DNA from 3 places in the Arthrobacter sp. 10N410 genome. Region 1 is predicted to be linked to each of the others. Evidence: riboswitches for the same ligand, from Rfam matches in the RefSeq annotation. Region 1 holds a riboswitch; each other region holds the start of a gene.
What was found. Region 1 has a riboswitch for S-adenosylmethionine ahead of AC1DB8_RS04415 (aminotransferase class V-fold PLP-dependent enzyme). Riboswitches for the same ligand answer to the same signal wherever they lie in the genome.
Positions count from the first base shown of each region.

Region 2: linked by a shared signal. The riboswitch ahead of metX (homoserine O-acetyltransferase MetX) and the one ahead of AC1DB8_RS04415 (aminotransferase class V-fold PLP-dependent enzyme) in region 1 are both predicted to bind S-adenosylmethionine.
Region 3: linked by a shared signal. The riboswitch ahead of AC1DB8_RS00220 (DUF1737 domain-containing protein) and the one ahead of AC1DB8_RS04415 (aminotransferase class V-fold PLP-dependent enzyme) in region 1 are both predicted to bind S-adenosylmethionine.

Region 1 covers NZ_JBFTIP010000001.1:934,823-940,572, reverse strand. Annotated here, with positions in the region: gene aroA (3-phosphoshikimate 1-carboxyvinyltransferase) at 1-1,152, shown strand, start outside; gene rsgA (ribosome small subunit-dependent GTPase A) at 1,136-2,251, shown strand; gene hisN (histidinol-phosphatase) at 2,320-3,132, shown strand; SAM riboswitch class IV at 3,222-3,335, shown strand; gene AC1DB8_RS04415 (aminotransferase class V-fold PLP-dependent enzyme) at 3,370-4,797, shown strand; gene AC1DB8_RS04410 (class I SAM-dependent methyltransferase) at 4,870-5,661, shown strand.
Region 2 covers NZ_JBFTIP010000009.1:20,160-25,909, reverse strand. Annotated here, with positions in the region: gene AC1DB8_RS15470 (MFS transporter) at 1-798, opposite strand, end outside; gene metX (homoserine O-acetyltransferase MetX) at 970-2,136, opposite strand; SAM riboswitch class IV at 2,148-2,263, opposite strand; gene AC1DB8_RS15460 (bifunctional o-acetylhomoserine/o-acetylserine sulfhydrylase) at 2,448-3,764, opposite strand; SAM riboswitch class IV at 3,827-3,942, opposite strand; gene AC1DB8_RS15455 (VOC family protein) at 4,155-4,793, shown strand; gene AC1DB8_RS15450 (CPBP family intramembrane glutamic endopeptidase) at 4,919-5,695, opposite strand.
Region 3 covers NZ_JBFTIP010000001.1:46,738-52,487, reverse strand. Annotated here, with positions in the region: gene pabB (aminodeoxychorismate synthase component I) at 1-250, shown strand, start outside; gene cls (cardiolipin synthase) at 272-1,747, opposite strand; gene AC1DB8_RS00225 (aminodeoxychorismate lyase) at 1,841-2,818, shown strand; SAM riboswitch class IV at 2,940-3,054, shown strand; gene AC1DB8_RS00220 (DUF1737 domain-containing protein) at 3,069-3,386, shown strand; gene AC1DB8_RS00215 (rhodanese-like domain-containing protein) at 3,383-3,829, shown strand; gene AC1DB8_RS00210 (O-succinylhomoserine sulfhydrylase) at 3,826-5,034, shown strand; gene AC1DB8_RS00205 (glutamate--cysteine ligase 2) at 5,031-5,750, opposite strand, start outside.

The DNA of each region.
Region 1 (5,750 bases):
GCCACCATCACCGAAGTGCCCGGCGACGGCGCCTACGGCCCGGACCTGGACATCACCCCCATCGCCCCGGATGCCGCTGCCGCGGACACCTCAATCGACTGCGGCCTGGCCGGCACGGTGATGCGCTTCGTGCCTCCGGTCGCCGCGCTGCACCGCGGCCGCTCAGCATTCGACGGCGATCCCCACGCCCGAAACCGGCCGATGGGCACCATCATCGAGGCACTGACCGGTCTCGGCGTCGCCGTTAGCGCCCCCGACGGCGGACCGGCGTCGTCGTTGCCGTTTTCCGTCCAGGGAACGGGAGAAGTCCGCGGCGGCCACCTCGTCATCGACGCCAGCGCCTCGTCGCAGTTCGTTTCCGCCCTGCTGCTCGCGGGAGCCCGCTTTACCGAGGGACTCCACCTCGAACACGTGGGAAAGCCCGTACCGAGCCTGGACCACATCAACATGACGGTCGCCGTGCTGCGCGGCGTGGGCGTGGCGGTCGATGACTCGGTGCCGAACCACTGGGTTATTTCCCCCGGCCCGATCCGCGCCTTCGACCAGCGGATCGAACAGGACCTCTCCAATGCCGGGCCGTTTCTCGCCGCGGCCCTCGCCACCCGCGGAACCGTGCGGATCCCCAACTGGCCGGCCGGGACCACCCAGGTCGGCGATCTCTGGCGCGGCATCCTGGCCACCATGGGCGCCACCGTGACGCTGGAGCACGGCACCCTGACCGTGAGCGGCGGCCCGGAGATCAAGGGCGGCGACTTTGACGAAACCAGCGAACTCGCCCCGACCGTGGCAGCCCTCTGTGCCCTGGCCACCGGCCCCTCCCGGCTGAGCGGCATCGCCCACCTCCGGGGCCACGAAACCGACCGGCTTGCCGCCCTCGTCGCGGAAATCAACCGCCTTGGCGGGGACGCCGAAGAGACCCCCGACGGACTCATCATTAGGCCGGCGAAGCTGCACGGCGGCGTCGTGCACAGCTACGCGGACCACCGCATGGCCACCGCGGGCGCAATCCTCGGTCTCGCCGTCCCGGACGTGGAGGTCGAGGACATCGCCACCACGGCCAAGACCATGCCCGGCTTCCCGCAGCTGTGGGGGGCCATGCTCAGCCAGGCAAGCACCGCAGACAAGGACGCCGCCGGTGGCACGCAGCACTGACTCCTGGGACGAATCCGACGTCCGGATCCGCCCCAACAAAAAGGGCTCCCGCCCCCGCACCAAGGACCGGCCCAGCTACGACGACGCCGTCACCGGCCGGATCGTCACCGTGGACCGCGGACGCTACACCGCCGTCGTCGGCGAGGGCACCGCCGACGAACGCAAGATCATCGCGGCGCGGGCCAGGGAGCTGCGCCGCAACCCCGTAGTTGCCGGGGACTTCGTCTCGCTCGTCGGGGACGTCAGCGGCGAACCCGACACCCTGGCCCGGCTGGTCAAGATCCAGGACCGCAGGACGCTGTTGCGCCGCAGCGCGGACGACACGGACCCGATCGAACGCGCCGTCGTCGCCAACGCCGACCAGCTCGTCGTTGTCGTGGCCGCAGCCAACCCGGAACCCCGCACCGGCTTCATCGACCGCGCTCTGGTGGCCGCCTACGACGCCGGCATCGAACCGCTGCTGCTCGTCACCAAGGCCGACGTCAAGGACCCCGCCGAGCTGCTGGCCAACTACCAGCACCTGGATTTCCCGGTGATCATCTCCAAAACCGCGGATTCGGCCGCCTCCGGCATCGACGCCCGCTCCGATGACGGCCTGTCCGCCCGGCTGGACAAGGCCGCCGTGTCGCAGCTGCGGGACTACCTCGACGGGAAGGTCACCGTCATGCTGGGCCACTCCGGCGTCGGCAAATCCACCATGGTGAACGCACTCACCGGCGCCGAACGGGCCACCGGCGGCGTCAACGCGGTCACCGGCCGCGGCCGCCACACCTCCTCCTCCGCGCTGGCGCTGAAGGTCAGCGATGCGCCTGCGGGCAGCTGGATCATCGACACCCCGGGCATCCGCTCCTTCGGCCTGGCCCATGTGGACCCGGACAGGATCCTGCGTTCCTTCCCGGACCTGGCGCCCGGCACCGATGACTGCGAGCGGGGCTGCAAGCACGACGCCACCGCCGTCAATTGCGGCGTGGACGCCTGGGTGCAGGGCGGCCACGCGGGCCCGTCCGGCCCGGCCCGGCTCGCGTCGCTGCGCCGGCTGCTGGGCACCGATCCGCGGCTGGAAGCGCAGGACACCAAGGAACTCGGCAGCGTCTCATAGCCGCGTCTACTTGGCGGCAGCGACGTGGCCTCCCGGTCCGCGGCGCGTTTTGACGGTAGTTTGGAAGCATGAGCCAACCAGCTTCGAGCTACAACGATGACCTGCGCCTTGCCCATGTACTGGCAGATTCCGTAGATTCCCAGACCATGAGCCGCTTCAAGGCGCTCGACCTTCGGATCGAGACGAAGCCGGACCTGACCCCCGTCACCGACGCGGACAAGTCCGCCGAGGAAGCCATCCGCGGGCAGCTGTCCCGCTCCCGCCCGCGCGACGCCGTCCTGGGCGAGGAGTTCGGCAGCTCCGGCCACGGTTCGCGCCGCTGGATCATCGACCCGATCGACGGCACCAAGAATTTCGTCCGCGGCGTCCCGGTCTGGGCCACCCTGATCGCCCTCGTCGACGAAGGCGAACCCGTGGTGGGCGTCGTCAGCGCCCCCGCACTGGGCAAGCGCTGGTGGGCCGCAAAGGGCGCCGGCGCCTACATGGGCCGCTCACTGGCCGCCGCGACCCGGCTGCGGGTCTCCAACGTCTCCCGGCTCGCCGATGCGTCACTGTCCTATTCGAGCCTCGGCGGCTGGAAGCAGCGCGGCAACCTCGACGAGTTCCTCGGACTCACCGAGGAGGTCTGGCGTACCCGCGCCTACGGCGATTTCTGGTCCTACTGCCTCGTGGCCGAAGGCGCCGTCGACATCGCCTGCGAGCCCGAACTCAACCTCTACGACATGGCGGCGCTGGTCCCGATCGTGACGGAGGCCGGCGGCCGCTTCACCTCGCTCGAGGGAGAGGACGGCCCCTTCGGCGGCAACGCGCTGGCGACCAACTCGATCCTGCACTCCGAAGTCCTCAAGCGCCTCAACCCGGGCCTCGACGACCTGCTCTAGCCGGCCACGCCCGAGGCAGCCCGTAACACTACGCTTCATATTCCGCCCTCCCTTTTCCGTGCGACCGGCCATGTCCTAGGCTCGAAGCAGGTCACGAGTGCCAGCGCAAAACCCCGGTTTGCTGGCCGGCAACCCTCCATTCGCGGCGGGGTGCCCCGGGTGACGACCTGGCCGGTCCGGAGCGGACCCGGCAAGCGCGGATCCCCTGTGTGCGGGGTCCTTTTCGAGCGAGGTCCCATGACGACTGCCACCATCCCCACCCACACCACCAGCGCCGGCGGCCCGGAGTTCACCGACGCACGCTTCGACGCCGCCCGCCGGCCACTGTCCGCGGTTTCCGGCGCCGAAATCCTGGCCCCCCTGATCCAGGGCGGCCAGGTCCGGTACGCCAACCTGGACTACGGAGCCTCCGCCCCGGCGCTGTCCGTGGTGTCCGCCTACCTGAACGAGATCCTGCCGTACTACGCCAGCGTGCACCGCGGCGCCGGCTACGCCTCCCAACTGAGTACCTCGGTGTACGAAAACGCCCGGAACATCGTCCGCGGGTTCGTCGGCGGCCGTCCGGATGACTCCGTGATCTTCACCCGGAACACCACCGACGCACTGAACCTGCTGGCCGGCTGCCTGCCCGTCGACGACGGCCGACACACCGGCGAGGTGCTTTACCTCGACATCGAGCACCACGCCAACCTGCTGCCCTGGCAAAACGTCCCGCACCGCAGCGTCGTCGCGGCGCCCACCCTGGCCGGCACCGTGGAGCGGCTCCGGGCGGAACTCGCCCTCGGCGGAGTAAGCCTGCTCGCCGTGACCGGCGCGTCCAACGTCACCGGCGAAATCCTGCCGATCCGTGAGCTGGCCGCGCTGGCGCACGAATTCGGCGCCCGGATCGCCGTCGATGCGGCCCAGTTGGCCCCGCACCGCCGCATCAACATCGCCGCGGACGACGTCGACTACCTCGCCTTCTCCGGCCACAAGCTCTACGCCCCGTTCGGCGCCGGCGTGCTGGTGGGCCGGCCGGACTGGCTGGACGCCGGCACCCCGCACTTGGCTGGCGGCGGCGCAGTACGGGACGCACGACTCGACGCCGTCAGCTGGACCACCGGGCCGGCCCGCCACGAGGGCGGCTCCCCCAATGTCCTGGGCGCGGCCGCGCTGGCCCGCGCCAGCCAGGTTATCGAGGCGCTGGACGAGCAGCAGTGGCACGCCCACGAGGACGCCATCCGTTCCTTCCTGGTCGAGGGGCTGGAGCGGATCGACGGCGTAACGGTCCACCACATCTTCGAGGACACCGGCCGGGAAGGCGGCCCCGGGACGATCGGCGTGGTCAACTTCTCGGTCGCCGGTTACGACGCAGGCCTGGTCGCCGCATACCTGTCCGCGGAGCACGGCATAGGCCTGCGCGACGGCCGGTTCTGCGCCCACCCGCTGCTAAAACGGCTCGGCCTGCCCGCCGGTTCGCTCCGGGCCAGCTTCGGCCTCGGCTCACGGCTCAACGACGCGCAGCGGCTGCTCGCCGGGCTCCAGGAGCTGCGGCGGAACGGCCTGGGCTGGGACTACGTCGTGGACGCCGGACGCTGGGTGCCGGCCAACGACACGCGCAGCTATCCGCACTGGGCGCCGAACACGCCTGGCACCGCTGGCGCAGCCCCCTGCTCCGTCGACTGACCGGCAGCGCAGCCCGGGCCGCGTGCGGTAAATTCGACAGGTACGCACCAGAGCTGCCGAAGGAGATCGCACGTGGCACGCGGCGGCCCCAAACTGCACCACCCCGGACTGCAGGGTGGCCCAAAACTGCAGCACCAGCGGCGGCGGGAGCTCGGGCAGAGCTTCCAGGACGGCGGCGAGCACTACGACCGGGTCCGGCCCGGCTATCCGGCGGATTCGGCCGATTGGCTGATCCCGGCCGGGGCCCACGACGCCGCCGACCTGGGCGCCGGGACCGGTAAGTTCACGGCGCTCCTGGTCCAACGGGGGCTCAGGACCGTGGCCGTCGATCCGTCCCCGGACATGCTCGACCAGCTGCGCCGCGCCCTCCCGGAAGTCGCCGCCGTCGAGGGTACCGCCGAACACACCGGGCTGGCTTCGGGGGCCTTCGACCTGGTCACGGTGGCCCAGGCCTGGCACTGGTGCGATCCCCTGCTGGCCAGTACCGAGGCGGCTCGGATCCTGCGGCCGCACGGCGTTCTCGGCCTGATCTGGAACCAGCTCGACACCTCGGTCCCCTGGGTGCACAGGCTGTCCCGGATCATGCATGCGGGGGACGTCCACAAGCCCCACTTCACGCCGCCGCTGGGACCGGAATTCATCGGGCTGGAGAGTCATCTCACCCGCTGGGAGGATCCAGTAACCACGCAGGACGTCATGGAACTGACCAAATCCCGCAGCTACTACCTGCGGGCAGGCGAGAGCACCAGGGCCAAGGTGCTCGCTAACCTCGACTGGTACCTGCACGAGCACCTAGGACACACTGCCGGGCAGCTCCTGCCGCTTCCCTACCTGACGCAAAGCTGGCGTGCCGTCAAAGCCTGAGGTTCCCGCATTGCACTGACCACGCCGCGGCGCCTATTATTTCGGTGTGCCTAACTTATATTTGTAGGCACTCAGGAACTTCTTGGGAG
Region 2 (5,750 bases), on a different contig from region 1:
GATGTTCTCCGCGAAGCGCAGGCCCATGGCGGTGAAGACGCCGCGGGGGTAGCGGCGGAAGACCTCGGCGACGCCGTAGCCCTTGTTCTCCGTGACAACTTCCTTTTGTGCCTCGAGGAAGATCGGGGCGTCGCTGACCTTGGTGCGGATGTAGTAGCCGACGACGACGATCACGGCGGAGAGCCAGAACGCGACGCGCCAGCCCCAGCCAAGGAAGTCCGCGGAAGACAGCACGGAGGACAGGATGAACAGCACGGCAGTGGCGAGCAGGTTGCCCAGCGGGACGGCGGACTGCGGCCAGCTGGCCCAGAAGCCGCGGGACTTGCTGGGGCTGTGCTCGGCGACGAGGAGGACGGCGCCGCCCCATTCACCGCCGACGGCGAAGCCCTGGGCGAAGCGCAGGAAGACCAGCAGGGCCGGGGCCCAGTAGCCGATCTGCGCGAAGCCCGGGAGGCAGCCCATCAGGAAGGTCGATACGCCGACCAGGATGATGCTCAGCTGCAGCAGCTTCTTGCGGCCGAACTTGTCGCCGAAGTGGCCAAAGACGATGCCGCCGATCGGGCGGGCCACGAAGCCAACCGCATAGGTCAGGAACGCGGCGAGGATGCCGTCCAGTTCCGTTCCGGAATTGGGGAAAAACATCTTGCCAAAAACCAGGGTGGCGGCGGAGGCGTAGAGGAAGAACTCGTACCACTCCACTACCGTGCCGGCCATGGAGGCCGTTACTACCTTCTTCAGGCCGGACGTCTTGACGTCGGGCTCCTCTGCGCGCCTTGCGGCGGCGTTTTCCGTGCTCATGCGAACTCCTTCGGTGTCGTCGTCGACACCCTGTGGACCATTAGGTTGACTACGTGTGTGTGAGTTGGAACACACGGCGTCATTCTCCACGAGTATGGACTTCGATCGAGGCAAGCTCAACGACTAATCGCGCAGAGTGCGTCTGCAAAAATGCACACACGGCGGTGCCGGCTAGGCGAAGAAGTTGCCCCGGAGCTGCTCGCTGAGCTGGCCGATTTCGGTCAGGAAGCCGTCGTGGCCGATCGGGGCCTCGATGACGTGCACGGGGACCTCCCCCGGCAGGGCGTCGGCGAGCTCTCGGGATTGGGCGGGAAAGTACAGCCGGTCCGAGTCCACGGCCGCCACGAAGAACTCCGCGGTGGCCAGGGAGACGGCCTGCTCCAGGCTTCCCCGGCCGCGGCTCACGTCGTGGCTCATGAGCGCCTCGGTGATGGCGATGTAGCTGTTGGCGTCGAAGCGTCGCACCAGCTTGTTGCCCTGGTGGTCCAGGTAGCTCTCCACCTGGTAGCGCCCGCGGCCGGCCAGCGACCCGGCCTCCAGCGGGGCCTCGGCCGCCTGGGCGTTGCGTCCGAAGCGCCCGTCCAGCTCGGCTGCGGAACGGTAGGTGATGTGCGCGATCCGGCGCGCGAGGGCCAGTCCGGCGTGCGGTTCCGGGCCGCCGTAGTAGTCGCCGCCGTTGAAGTTGGGGTCCTGGCGGATTGCCAGGGTCTGGGCCTGGGCGAAGGCGATCTGTTCGGCGGTGCTGCTGGCGCCGACCGAAATCACGGCGCAGCGCTGCACCCGCGCCGGGTAGGTCACCGCCCACTCCAGCGCGCGCGCTCCCCCGAGCGAGCCGCCGAGCACGGCATACCAGCTGCTGATCCCCAGCGCGTCGGCGAGCCGGGCTTCCGCCGCGGTGCTGTCCCGGAGGGTGACCAGCGGGAAGCGCGAGCCCCAGGGCCGGCCGTCCGGGGCCGGCGTGGAGGGCCCGGTGGAGCCGTAGCAGCCGCCGAGGATGTTGATGGAGACCACGAAGTACTTGTCCGTGTCCACCGGGGCGCCGGGGCCTGCCAGTTCCTCCCACCAGCCCGGTTCCTCGCCGGCGCCGCGGGTCACGTGGGTGTCGCCGGTCAGGGCGTGCTCGATCAGCACCGCATTGGAGGCATCGGCGTTCAGCGTCCCCCAGGTCTCGTAGGCGAGGGTGACCTCAGGCAGGGTGGCACCGGATTCAAGGGCCAGGGAACCGATCGGGAGGTACTGCACCGTCCCGTCGGAACCAGCGCCGTCGGAACCAGCGCCGTCGGGAACAGTGGAGGGTTTGCTTTCGGGTACACCCGTGCGGGTGACGGCAATCGTCATGTGAGGACCTAACTTCGCGCTTGCCCGCCGTCAGCTGACCGGCAGGCCAGGTCTTCACCCGGGGCACCCCGCCGCAAATGGAGGGTTGCCGGCCAGCAAGCCGGGGCTGTCACTGGCACTCATGACCTGCGTCGATTCTACGAAACACGGCCGCGCAAGCGCGAAGATTGTGACGGCTGTGTGACAGCCGGACCCGTCAACACCGCAGTTTCCCCACCTTTGACAGACGCGCCCGGCGGGTCGCCCCGAAGTGTCGGCGATTCCCGGGGCCATCCCCGCAAAGGTGGGGAAAGTCGGCGTGCTGCGTGACCTCAGGCGTTCTTGGCCGCCCGGAAGCCGGCATCGAGGTCCGCGATGATGTCGTCGATGTGCTCGAGGCCCACCGAGAGCCGGACCAGGCCGGGATTGACGCCGGCGACCGCCTGCTGCTCCGGCGAGAGCTGGCTGTGCGTGGTCGACGCCGGGTGGATGACCAGCGAGCGCACGTCACCGATGTTCGCCACATGGGAGTGCAGTTCGAGGGCGTCGACGAAGCGTTTGCCGGCCTCCGCTCCCCCTGCGAGGTTGAACGCGACGACGGCGCCGGTCCCCTTCGGGCCGTACTTCCGGCCGCGCTCGTACCAGGGGCTGGACGGCAGCCCGGCGTAGGCGACGGATTCGACGTCGTCCCTGGCTTCCAGCCATTCGGCCACCCGCAGGGCGTTGGCGACGTGCCGTTCCACCCGCAGGCTCAGCGTCTCGATCCCCTGGGCGATGAGGAAGGCGTTGAACGGCGAGACGGCCGAACCGAGGTCGCGCAGCAGCTGGACCCGGGCCTTGAGGATGAAGGACAGGTTCGCTCCCAGCGCCCCGTCCGCCCCGAGGTCGCGGGCATAGACCAGGCCGTTGTACGTGGGATCCGGGGTGTTGAAGCCGGGGAAGCGCTCCGGGTCCTTGCCGAAGTCAAAGTTGCCGGAGTCGACGATCACGCCGGCAATCGCGGCACCGTGTCCGCCGAGATACTTGGTGGCCGAATGCACCACGATGTCGGCGCCCCACTCGATCGGGCGGATCAGGTAGGGGGTGGAGAGGGTGTTGTCCACGATCAGCGGCACCCCGGCCCGGTGGGCGACGTCTGCGACGCCTTCGATGTCCAGCACGTCCTGGCGGGGGTTGGAGACCACCTCGCCGAAGAACAGCTTGGTGTTCGGCTGCACGGCATCGCGCCACTGCTCAAGGTTGTCCGGGTCCTCCACGAACGTCACGGAGATACCGAACTTCTTCAGCGTGTGGGCCAGCAGGTTGTAGGTCCCGCCATAGAGGCTGGGGCTGGCGACGACGTGGTCTCCTGCCTCGGCGATGTTGAGGATCGCGAAGGTTTCGGCGGCCTGGCCGGAACTGAGCAGGAGCGCCCCAAGGCCGCCCTCCAGGCTCGCGACCCGCTGTTCCACCGCGTCCTGGGTGGGGTTGCCGATCCGGGTGTAGATGGGGGCGAGCTCGGCGAGCGCGAACCGGTTGGCGGCGCTCTCTGCACTGGGGAAGACGAACGACGTCGTCTGGTAGATCGGCAGCGACCGCGCGCCGGTGGCGGAGTCCGGCTCCTGGCCGGCGTGGATCTGGCGGGTTTCAAAGGACCAGGCGTTGGACATCGGAGAGCTCCCTAATGACTGGGCACAGGCCGCCCCTGGCCTCTGGGGCCGGAACGGCTCTGGCGCCGCGCTTGCCTGCCGGCGGACGCCGGCGGGCCAGGTCTTCACCCGGGGCACCCCACCGCGCAAGGAGGGTTGCCGGCCAGCAAGCCGGGGCTCGATGCTGGCGCTCATGACCTGGCTTCAGTCTACGAACGCGCCATTACGCCTGGATAGCTTTGTGACGAAAATGAAGAACGGCCCCACCGCCGCCCGGCGCACGCCCGGGAGCCGGAAAGTGCCGTGGTTCTGGCCGGGCAAATCCGCGCGGTGAGCTCCGGAAAATGACATCCCATCACGGTAAGGGCAGCCTAAGCTGAGAGCTCCATCACAAAGTGCCAAGATGAGGGCATGCGCATGGATCACGTCTCTTACGCCTGTGAACAAGATGGCCTGGCTGCCACCACCGAACGTATTGCGACCGCCCTCGGGGTCGAAGCCGTCAAGGGCGGAATACACCCCCGGTTCGGGACCCGCAACATGATTATCCCGCTTGCCGGGCACAAGTACCTCGAGGTCGTGGAGGTCCTGGACCACCCGGCCTCCGACAAGGCGCCGTTCGGGCAGGCAGTCCGCGCCCGCTCGGCCGCCGGCGGTGGCTGGATGGGCTGGTGCGTCGAGGTTGACGACCTGGCACCGTTTGAGGAGCGGCTGGGCCGCTCCGCCGTCAACGGCAACCGCAAGTTCCCCGACGGCCGCGAACTGGTCTGGAAGCAGATCGGCATCCTGGGCCTGATCGCGGATCCGCAGGTCCCCTACATGTTGAAGTGGGAAGGCGACCCCGCCCTGCACCCGTCCAACGCCTATGAGAGCAATGTGAAGATGTCTGCCCTCACGATCGCGGGCTCGGCCGAGCGGGTCACCGAGTGGCTGGGTGAACCGGTCGAGAAGCCGCTGGAGGACGTGGACGTGAACTGGCTGGCCCCTCACGGGACGCCGGGAATCCTGTCCGTCACCTTCGAAACCGATTCCGGAGCCGTCACGATCTGACGCTTCCTGCCCGAAAAACTTCGGCCGCCAGCAGCGGGTGCCAATGATGCCACCCACCGCTGGCGGCCGAAACACTTTAACCCGTTGCCGTCGGCGGGCCCTTGGGGCGACGCGGGTGTGTGGGCTCAGCCCAGGCCGATTGACTTGCCGAAGAGGCTGAATCCGACGAAGGCCACGATGTCCAGCAGCGCATGCGCAATCACCAGCGGCATCACCCGGCGCGTCTTCGTGTAGATCAGCGCGAAGATGACGCCCATGATGGCGTTGCCGATGAAGGGCCCGAAGCCCTGGTAGAGGTGGTAGCTGCCGCGCAGCATCGAACTGGCGAAGATCGCCAGCGGCATGCCCCAGCCGAACTTGCCGAGCCGGTCCAGCAGGTAGCCCACCACGATCACCTCCTCCACGATCCCGTGCCGGATCGCGGAGAGGATGAGGACCGGCACCGTCCACCAGTAGGAGTCCAGTGCGCTGGGGATGATCGCCGTCGTGATCCCCAGCGCCCGGCCGGCCGCGTAGAGCCCGAGCGACGGTATGCCGATCAGGGCGGCGAGGCCGAGGCCCTGGAGCAGGTCCTTGCCGGGACGGGCGAAGTCGAAGCCCAGCTTCCGGAACGCCGAGGTGCCCGTGCCGGCGGCCATGCCGGCGGGCCGGAGTTCGGTCAGGAAATAGATCACCAGCACCACCGGGACCAGGGCGAAGATGATGTCCAGCAACTGGTACGTGAGGTCGAAATACTCCCGGCTGCTTTGCGAGCGGTTCAGCGTGGAGGTGCCCTGCGCCAGCGGCGCCCGGGTCATCTTGTCCAGCAGCTGCACTACCGAGTACACCGCCGACTGCCCGAGGGACAGGCCCAGGACAATCCAGACTTCTAGCCGCAGCCGACGGCGGGAGGGAACCAACATGGTTCTATCTTGCCTGCCGTTGCCGGGAGTTGACTGCACGTGCCTATGCTTGGGC
Region 3 (5,750 bases), 890 kb from region 1:
GCTTGAGGCGGCACCGCGGGGCGTCTATTCCGGGGCGATCGGCTACTTCTCGCTCAGCGGGGCCACCGACCTCGCGGTGGCGATCCGGACCCTGGTGGTGGCGGCGGGCGCGGACCGGGGAACCACACTCAGCCTCGGCGTCGGCGGCGCCATCACCGCGGATTCCTCACCCCAGGAGGAGTACGAGGAGATCCGGACCAAGGCCTTCGGCGTGCTCTCGGCGCTCGGCGCGGAGTTCCCGGCGGGCTAGTCCACGCGTGAGCCGGCCTGGCTACTGCAGGGTCGACGTGAGCCGGGCGACGTTGTCCACGTACTTGACCCCCATGGGCCGCTTCATCCAGTCCTCGAGCGTCAACTCCCTCGAAATGCCGCGGTACGTGTCCTCGACGGCGCTGATCCGCTGCACGATGTCCTCGCCCAGGAGCATCACCGAGACCTCGAGGTTCAGCGAGAAGGAGCGCATATCCATGTTGCTCGAACCCAGCACGGCAACCTCGTTGTCGATCGTGAAGTGCTTGGCGTGCAGCACGAACGGGGCCTTGTAGAGGTAAATCCGCACCCCGGCCTCCAGCAGCGCCTCGTAGTAGGACTGCTGGGCGTGGTGGACCAGGAACTGGTCGCCCTTTTCCGAGACGAAGAGTTCGACGTCGACGCCGCGCTGCGCCGCCGTCGTCACCGCGTAGAGCAGCGAGTCGTCCGGGACGAAGTACGGGCTGCAAATGGAGATCGTGCGCTGCGCCGAGTAGATCAGCGTGTTGAACAGGCGCAGGTTGTTTTCGGTGATGAAGCCGGGACCGCTGGGCACCACCTGGGCGGTGATGTTGCCGGCGTGCAGTTCGGGCCGGTGGGCGAGCTGGTGCTCCAGGGATTCGTCGGTCTCACTGAGCCAGTCGGTGGCGAAGACCACGTTGAGGGTGGTGACGATCGGCCCGCGCAGGCAGGCCATCAGCTCGACCCATTCCCGGCCGATCTTGCGGTGCCGCGGGTTGTTGTAGGACGGTTCGATCAGGTTCTGCGACCCGGTGAAGGCGACCTCGCCGTCGATCACCATGATCTTGCGGTGGTTGCGCAGGTCCGGGCGGCGCCACTGGCCGTGCACGGGCCGCAGCGGCAGCATGGGCCGCCAGCGGATCTTGCTGGCCTTGAGCCGGGCGATGAGCTTGCTGTACCCCTTAATCCGCAGGGTGCCCAAGTGGTCGAACAGGAGGCGGACTTCGACGCCGCGCTCGGCGGCCTCTTCCATCGCCGTCAGCAGGTCATCCGTGATGTGGTCCGAGCTGAGGATGTAGAACTCGGCGTTGATAAAGGACTCGGCTTCGCGCACCGCCGCCGCCATCGCCTTAATCGAATCCGGGTAGCCGGGCAGGAGCTCCACGTGGTTGCCGTCCACCATGGGCAGGGAACCGAGCGTCTTGTTCAGCTCCGCTGCGGAGGACACCCATTCCGGGCCCTCGTACTTGCTTTCCACCATGGCCAGTTCCGACGTGCCGGCCCGCACCCGGGTGTTCACCGCGTCCTGCTGCGCCCGGCGCTTGCGGGAGAGCCGGAAGTTGCCGAAGAGCAGGAAGAGGACCACGCCCACGGCCGGAACGAAAAAGATGATCAGGAGCCAAGCCATGGCCGTGGTGGGGCGGCGGTTGCCCGGGATGATGCCGAGGGCAACGACCCGGATACCGAGGTCGATGACGGTCAGGATCAGGATCACCCAGGACGGAAGTGACCCCGCCAGCGAAAATGGCCACAGCACAGGCAAACCCCTCAAGCTCCAGACCCGCGGAACAGTTCCGGAACGGGCAACCCGCACAGCTTATCCCGACCCGGGCCGCACTAAGCTGAAGGCATGACTACCCCCGCCTCTGTTCCGGCCCGCGCGACAGTGCTGGTGTTCCTCGATCCCGCGTTTGAGAAGGGCCGCGTCGCCGACTCGTCCAAGCCGCAGCTGATGGCCACCGACCAGGGTGCCACCCGCGGCGACGGCGTTTTCGAGTCGCTGCTGGTGGTGGGGGGACGCCCGCGCAAGCTGCAGGCCCACCTGACCCGGCTGGCCGGCTCGGCGCGCGCGCTGGAGTTGGACATCCCGGCGGAGGACGCCTGGCGGCGCGCGATCGAGACCGCGGTCAGCGAATACCGCGGCCGGGCCGCCACGGCGGTCGGAGCCGCCGGCGACGGGGCCGGCGGAGCGGACGAGGTCGTGGTGAAGCTGCTCGCCAGCCGCGGCGTGGAGGGCGCGGCCACGCCGACGTGCTGGGTGCAGGCCTCGCCGCCGCCGGAAGCCGGCCGCCGGCAGCGCGAGACCGGCATCGACGTCATCCTGCTGGACCGCGGCTACGACAGCGAGGTGGGCGAACGCGCCCCGTGGCTGCTGCTGGGCGCCAAGACCCTGTCCTACGCGGTCAACATGGCGGCGCTCCGGTACGCCCACCACCAGGGCGCGGACGACGTCATCTTCACCTCCGCCGACGGCCGGGTCCTGGAGGGCCCGACGTCGACCGTGCTGCTGGCGCACCTGGAGACCAGCGACGACGGCGCGGGCGGCGTCCGCACCGTGCGCCGGCTGATCACCCCGCAGCTGGACAGCGGAATCCTCCCGGGCACCTCGCAGGGCGCCCTGTTCACCGCGGCCAAGGCCGCCGGGTGGGAGCTCGGCTACGGCCCGCTGGTACCTGCCGATCTGTACGACGCCGACGCCGTCTGGCTCATCTCAAGCATCCGGCTCCTCGCCCCGGTGAACCACATCGACGGCAAGGAGATCGGCACCCCCGAACTGCGGCGGCAGCTCACGGCCGAGCTCAACGAACTGTTCGCCACGATCGAGTAGGAGCCGGCCGGTCCCGGGTGATGCTGCTCCGCCCCCGGAAAGGTGCCATGCCAGCGTCCGCGTGACTTAACATGACGACGCCGCCGGTGCCGCCGGCGTCGTAAGTGCTACGTTTTTGGGGAGTAATGAGACCCGGCGCCAAGCCCTGACTGGCCGGTCGGCAACCCTCCCTTTCGCGGCGGGGTGCCTCAGGTGAATACTCGGCATATCGACCATTCGAGCTGCAAGCGTGAAAGTAAGGAGATCCGTCGTGCCCGACGCATCCGCACCCGCTGTGCCCGCCACAGCCCCCGCCCAATCCCCCGCCGCACCCGGACCCGCCGAGGAAAGACTGGCGTACCGGCTGTTCACCGGGCCCGATGACCGCAGCTTCTGCGAGCGCGTTTCGGCCGCCCTGGCCGAGGGCTACGTCCTGCACGGCAGCCCCTCCGCCACCTTCAACGGCAGCACCGTGATCGTGGCCCAGGCCGTCGTGCTGCCGGCCGCGATCGCGAGCGCCGACGCCGCCGTCGCCAACGCGGTGGATGAGCTCGACGGCGCCGAGTTCACCGGCGAGGGCCACGCATGAGTTACGCCGGAGACCTGAGCCCGCAGGAAGCCTGGGCCAAGGTCGGGGCGGGCGCCATCCTGGTGGACGTCCGCACCGAGGCGGAATGGTCGCAGATCGGCGTCCCGGTCACCGGGGCCGGCACCGAAGACCGGCAGGATCCGCTGTTCGTCCAGTGGACCCTGGCCGGCGGAGCCCCCAACCCGCACTTCCTGGAGCAACTGCAGCGGCAACTCCAGCGGCAACTGCGGCAGCACGCGCCTGGCGCCACGGCGGCCGAGCTCATCTTCCTGTGCCGTTCCGGCGCCCGCTCGGTCGCCGCCGCGAACGCCGCCACGGCGGCCGGCTTCACCGCCTACAACGTCCTCGAGGGCTTCGAAGGCGAACCGGGCCCGACCGGCGCCCGGACCGTGAACGGCTGGAAGAACCACGGCCTGCCGACCAACCTGGAAAGCACTAAGTGAGCTTCAATCCCGATGCCCAGGGCTGGAGCCCGGACACCCAGGCCGTCCGCGGCGGACTCGACCGCACCGGGTTCCAGGAAACCACCGAACCGATCTTCCTGAACTCGGGCTTCGTCTACGAATCCGCCGCCGCGGCTGAGCGCGCCTTCACCGGCGAGGACGAACGGTTTGTCTATTCCCGCTACGGCAACCCCTCGGTGGCCACCTTCCAGGAACGCCTCCGGCTGTTGGAGGGAACCGAGGCGTGCTTTGCGACGGCGTCGGGCATGTCTGCGGTGTTCACCGCTCTCGGGGCATTGCTGGGGGCCGGCGACCGCGTGGTCGCCGCCCGCTCGCTCTTCGGATCCTGCTTCGTCATCCTCAATGAGATCCTGCCGCGCTGGGGCGTGGAGACAGTCTTCGTGGACGGCCCGGACCTCGAGCAGTGGCGGTCGGCGCTGGCCGTGCCGACGACGGCCGTGTTCTTCGAATCTCCCTCGAACCCCATGCAGGAAATTGTGGACATCGCCGCCGTGAGCGAACTGGCGCACGCCGCCGGTGCGACCGTGGTGGTGGACAACGTCTTCGCCACTCCCCTGCTGCAGCGGTGCGGGGAGCTGGGCGCGGACGTGGTCGTGTACTCCGGCACCAAGCACATCGATGGCCAGGGCCGGGTGCTCGGCGGCGCGATCCTGGGCACCCGGGAATTCATCGAGGGCCCGGTCAAGCAGCTCATGCGCCACACCGGCCCGGCATTGTCCGCCTTCAACGCCTGGGTGCTGAGTAAGGGACTGGAGACGATGGCCCTGCGGGTGAACCACTCGTCCGCCTCGGCGCTTCGGCTGGCCGAATGGCTGGAGGCCCAGCCCGCGGTCAGCTGGGTTAAGTACCCGCTGCTGCCGTCCCACCCGCAGTACGAGCTGGCCGCCAGGCAGATGAAAGCCGGCGGCACGGTGTTGACTCTGGAGCTTTCGCCCTCGCCCGGCCGCTCCGCCAAGGAAGCCGCGTTCGCGCTGCTGGACGCGTTGCGGATCATCGATATTTCCAACAACCTCGGTGATTCAAAGTCCCTGATCACGCATCCGGCCACCACCACGCACCGCGCCATGGGCCCGGAGGGGCGCGCGGCTATCGGGCTGAGCGACGGCGTCGTGCGGCTCTCGGTGGGGCTGGAAGACGTCGAGGACCTGATCCGCGACCTCGGGCAGGCGCTCAAGCAGGTCTAGCCCCGGCGCACCCGCGAAAGCACGGGGGCCGGTTCTGACATTCCCTCGGCGTCCGCACCGTGCATCGTGACCCGCACGGCATGGGCGACGACGGCGGCCAGGCCGGCGTCGTCGGAGGGGGTGTCCAGCCCCGGAGCGCAGAGCGCCTGGCGCTGCAACTGCGAGCCCGTGCCGTGCGCCAGGACGCGGTCCACGCCGCGGCGCACCAGGTCCAGCTCCCCTTGCTCCGCTAGGACGGGGGCCACGAAGTCGACCAGGGCGTGCGCCACCTCGCCGGCGGGAGCGGGACGGAAGCTGCCGAAGTCCAGCAGCTCGCCGCGCAGCCCGCAGTTGCTGGCCTGCCACGCGGCCATTTTTAGCAGGACCGTCGGCACCGGGGCCGGATCCACACCGTCGCGCCACTCCCGGCTGGCGGACTCCACGAGGGCGCGCACCAGCACCGCGATCAGCGCCGCGTCCTCCGCCCGCAGGCAGACATCCGCGACCCGGACCTCCACAGTGGGGTGGTGCCGGGCCAGCCGGGCATCAAAATAGATCATCCCTTCGTCGAACAGCACCCCGCTTTCCAGCAGCCTCGTGACCACCCGCCGGTAGACCGGAAGGCTCCCAAATATCATGGAGGGCCCCGCCGCCGGCCAGCGGTTCCAGGCCTGGGTGCGGTAGCTTTCGAAGCCGGTCTCCGTCCCGTTCCAAAAGGGTGAGTTGGCGCTGAGCGC